Regions from separate parts of the Luteibacter aegosomaticola genome, predicted to be linked through region 1. Evidence: predicted binding sites of a transcription regulator. Region 1 holds the regulator's gene; the other holds the start of a gene.
The links. Region 1 encodes HrcA, which represses chaperone genes, less so after heat shock. Its sites were predicted from a motif close to TTNGCACTCNNNNNNNNNGAGTGCNAA; they were not measured.
Positions count from the first base shown of each region.

Region 2: the regulator HrcA is predicted to act here: its motif matches at 1,006-1,032, upstream of groES (co-chaperone GroES).

Region 1 is NZ_CP095741.1:3,111,026-3,113,422, reverse strand. It holds gene recN (DNA repair protein RecN) at 1-313, opposite strand, end outside; gene hrcA (heat-inducible transcriptional repressor HrcA) at 443-1,501, shown strand; gene grpE (nucleotide exchange factor GrpE) at 1,584-2,111, shown strand; gene dnaK (molecular chaperone DnaK) at 2,208-2,397, shown strand, end outside.
Region 2 is NZ_CP095741.1:701,087-703,483, forward strand. It holds gene L2Y96_RS03110 (protein-disulfide reductase DsbD family protein) at 1-843, opposite strand, end outside; gene groES (co-chaperone GroES) at 1,083-1,376, shown strand; gene groL (chaperonin GroEL) at 1,437-2,397, shown strand, end outside.

The DNA of each region.
Region 1 (2,397 bases):
CCTTGGAGCTGCCCTCGGCGCGGATCACGCGGCGCAGGTGGCAGGTCTCGCCATCATCCAGTTCTTCCTGGCGCAGCCAGCCCAGCGCCTCGGGCAGGCCGGCCAGATCGAACTCGGCGGCCAGCTCGGCGCGGTCGCTGCCGGCGCGGACCATGCCGCTATCGGCGCGGGCGCCAGCGAGCAGCATCAGGGCATCGACCAGCAGGGACTTGCCCGCACCGGTTTCGCCACTGACCACGGTGAGCCCGGGGCCGAAGGCCACTTCGGCTTCTTCAACGACGGCAAACTGGCGGACGTAGAGCGACGTGAGCATGGGCACCGGGGTGGCGGATGGAATCACGCCAATTGTAGCGGGAGCCGCGTCGCAGGAACCGAGACTTGCAAGCCGCGCGCGCAGACCTTATTGATAGCGCCTGCCACCCGACCTTAACCTCCGACGCGCATGAACCCGTTCTCCGGCCAAGACATTGATGCTCGCGCGCGGCGATTGTTGCGTACCCTGATCTCCCAATACCTGTCGGACGGCGAGCCCGTAGGCTCACGCACGCTGGCGAAGTCCTCTGGCCTGGAAGTCAGCCCGGCGACCATCCGCAACATCATGGCCGACCTGGAAGAGGCCGGCCTGGTGGCGTCGCCCCACACCTCGGCGGGCCGTATTCCTACGCCGCGGGGCTTGCGCCTCTTCGTTGATAGCCTGCTTGAGCTGAAGCCGTTGCCGCGCGACGACATGGCGCGCCTGCAGGGTGGCCTGCCGCCGCACCAGACCACCACGCGCGACCTGCTGGGCAACGTGTCGAACCTGCTTTCGGCGATGACCCACTTCGCCGGCGTGGTCACGGTGCCGCGCCAGGGCGACTTCCCCCTGCGCCACATCGATTTCGTGAACCTGCCCGATGCCCGCGTGCTGGTCATCCTGGTGTTTTCCGATAATCAGGTGCAGAACCGCGTGGTCCAGCTTTCCCGGCCCATCGACGGCCGCGAGCTGGAGCAGGCCTCGAACTACCTCAATGCCCACTTCGCCGGGTTCCGCCTGGCGGATATCCGTGCCCATCTGGCCGCGGAACTGCGTGAAGCTGGCGGCGAGCTCAACCGCCTGCTGGCCAGCGCGGTGGAGCTGGCCACGGCGTCCTTCGGCGACGAAGGCACCGACGACGTCCTCGTCAGCGGCCAGACGAACCTCATGGGCTATTCCGAACTGGCCGATATCGACCGCCTGCGCGATCTTTTCGACGCCTTCCAGCAGAAGCGCGAGCTGCTGCAGCTGATGGAAAACTGCGTCAAAGCCCCCGGCGTCCGGCTTTTTATCGGTGAAGAATCCGGCTTTTCAGCCCTCGATGGCTGCAGCGTGGTCACCGCCACCTATGGCACCAGCGGCCGCATGCTGGGCGCGATCGGAGTTATTGGACCGACGCGTATGGCATATGAGCGGGTCATTCCCGTGGTACAAGCCACCGCCGGATTGCTGAGTGACGCCTTGAATCGGGCCGTAGCGACCTCATAAACCGGCTCGGGAGGCGGGTTTATTAATTCCCGCGAATGTCCGGCCCCCTGGCGGGGCCGGTTAGCTGACATTTGGAGTAATCATGCAGAACAACGATCCCCACGCGACGGATCCCGGGCAGGACAGCGGCGCCGACGTCAACGCCGATCTCGACGCGCTGACCGGCCGGCTGGCAGCCCTCGAAACCGAGCTGGCCCAGGCGCGCGAGACGGTGTTGCGCGAACGGGCGGAGATCGAGAACCAGCGTCGCCGCCTGCAGCGTGACCTGGACCAGGCCCGCCGCTTCGCCAACGAAAAGCTGCTGGGCGATCTGCTCCCGGTGTACGACAGCGTGGCCCTGGGCCTCGCCAACGAGAACGCGGATGCGAAGACGCTGCGCGAGGGCCTCGAGCTCACGCTGAAGCAGCTCGAAAAGGTCACCTCGTCGAACGGCCTCGTGCTGGTCGACCCGCTGCACCAGCCGTTCAACCCGGAGCACCACCAGGCGATCAGCGCGGTCGATTCGACCGAGCACGCGCCGAACACCGTGGTGGCCGTGGTCCAGAAGGGCTTCGTCCTCAACGACCGCCTGCTGCGCCCGGCGCTGGTCGCGGTCGTCAAAGACAGCTGAACGCAGTCTCACAACGCATTGAATTGATGGGGTAAGACCCCATTTCCACAAACAGTCGCGGCCGCGGGGGCCGCATTGAAATTCGGAGCACGTTTTATGGCCAAGATCATCGGCATCGACCTCGGTACCACCAATAGCTGCGTCGCCGTCATGGAGGGCACCACGGCACGCGTCATCGAGAACGCCGAGGGCGATCGCACCACGCCGTCCATCGTCGCGTTCACCAAGGACAACGAAGTCCTCGTCGGTGCGCCGGCCAAGCGCCAGGCTGTCACCAACGCCAAGA
Region 2 (2,397 bases), 2.4 Mb from region 1:
CTTCTTCGTGGGGTCCGCGCCGTTGAGCGGAACCGGCACTTCCACCTGGTCGAAATAGACGATGGTGTCGCCGAAGTGCTCATCGTGGTGGGCAATGCCGCTCGGCCAGTCGGGCTCGCCCGCGGTCACGCCAGCCGGCGAGCTCACCTTGATCTCGGTCTTGTCGCGGTAGAGGTAGTAGTCCTTCGGCATCGTCCAGCGCAGGAGCAGGCTCTTGCCGTCCTTCGCCAGCGCTTCGAAGCGGAACGCCTGGTCGGCCGGGAGGGCCTGGGCGTCGGTGCCGGGGGTGGCCGCCGGGGCGCCGAGCAGGGCTGCGCCGTTGCCCTTGCTGGCCAGGGCCGGGGTGCCGCTGGCGGGCGCCGCATCCGTCGGAATGGTCGAGGCGCCGCCGATCGTGAGCTTCAGGTGCTCGGTGTTCGGCGGGTAGCAAATCTTCGGCTCCACCTCGTGGCAGCCCTGGTACTGCACATCCAGGGCCAGCACCTTATTGGCCGCATCGGCCAGCGTGTACGGCACGGTGGCCTCGATATCGCCGTGGTAGATCTCCACGTCGCCGAGGTACTCGTCATGCTTCTTGATGCCATCGGGGAGGGCCGGCTCGCCCAGCTTCACCGCGCTGACATCGGCCGCCTTTATCTTGATGCGGCCCCGGTAAAGGTAATAGTCGGGCGCGATCCGCCAGTGCAGCTTCACCGTGCCCGGCTGGCTCGCATCCGAAGTGAGATGGAAAGCCTGGGTGACCGGCAGGAGGTTGTCTTCATCCTGGGCCAGGGCCGGCAGGGCGAACAGACTGAGGCTGGCCAGGGCGGCCAGGTTCCGCAGCAGGCGGGCAAACGACGGCATGGTGGCTCCGGGAATCAGGTGCGTCGATGATTATGACCGGGTGAGTGCCGATTCGCTTGCACGGAGCTTTTTTGTACCGCCAGCACTTGAACCGTTTCGTAGTGGCGCCATCTCTCGGCCATCCATAGCTCTTCCGATCTGGGGCGTGCTTTGGCTAGAATTCTGGCACTCACCCCGGCCAAGTGCTAACGGGGTGGCCAATTTCTTTTTAATAACAACCACCTGCTTTGGAGTCACTCATGAGCAAGCTTCGCCCGCTGCACGATCGCGTCATCGTCAAGCGCCTGGAAGAGGAGCGCGTCTCCGCCGGCGGTATCGTTATCCCGGATAGCGCCACCGAAAAGCCCACCCGCGGCAAGGTCATCGCTGCCGGCAATGGCCGCATCCAGGAAGACGGCAAGGTCCGCCCGATGTCGGTGAAGGAAGGCGACACCGTCCTGTTCGGCAAGTACGCCGGCCAGGAAATCAAGATCGACGGCGAAGAGCTGGTCTTCCTGAAGGAAGACGACATCGTGGCAGTCATCGAAGGCTGAGCTTCGCTCGCCTCGTGACGGTTCCCACTTCCTCCTATTCGAATACCAAGGATTTATCCCATGGCATCTAAAGAAGTCCGCTTCGGCGAAGACGTCCGCGCCCGCATGCTGAAGGGTGTCAACACCCTCGCCAATGCCGTCAAGGTCACTCTGGGCCCGAAGGGCCGCAACGTCGTGCTCGAGAAGAGCTTCGGCACCCCGACCGTCACGAAGGACGGTGTCTCGGTCGCCAAGGAAATCGAACTGGCCGACAAGTACGAGAACATCGGCGCCCAGATCGTGAAGGAAGCCGCCTCGAAGACCTCGGACGTCGCCGGTGACGGCACGACGACCGCCACGGTCCTCGCCCAGGCGTTCATCCAGGAAGGCCTGAAGGCTGTTGCCGCCGGCATCAACCCGATGGACCTCAAGCGCGGTATCGACCAGGCCGTCGTGGCCGCTGTCGGCGAGCTGAAGTCGCTCTCGAAGCCCACCGCTGACGACAAGGCCATCGCCCAGGTCGGCACCATCTCGGCCAACTCCGATGCCAACATCGGCGACATCATCGCCACCGCGATGAAGAAGGTCGGCAAGGAAGGCGTGATCACGGTTGAAGAAGGCTCGGGCCTCGAGAACGAGCTCGACGTCGTCGAAGGCATGCAGTTCGATCGCGGCTACCTGTCGCCGTACTTCATCAACAACCAGCAGTCGCAGCAGGTTGAACTGGACGACCCGTTCATCCTCATCCACGACAAGAAGATCTCGAACGTCCGCGAGCTTCTCCCGGCACTCGAAGCCGTCGCGAAGGCTGGCAAGCCGCTGCTGATCGTGGCTGAAGAAGTGGAAGGCGAAGCCCTCGCCACCCTCGTCGTCAACACCATCCGTGGCATCGTCAAGGTCGCCGCCGTCAAGGCGCCGGGCTTCGGTGATCGCCGCAAGGCCATCCTGGAAGACATCGCCACGCTGACCAACGGCGTCGTGATCTCCGAGGAAGTGGGTCTGCAGCTCGACAAGGCCACCATCAATGACCTCGGCCGTGCCA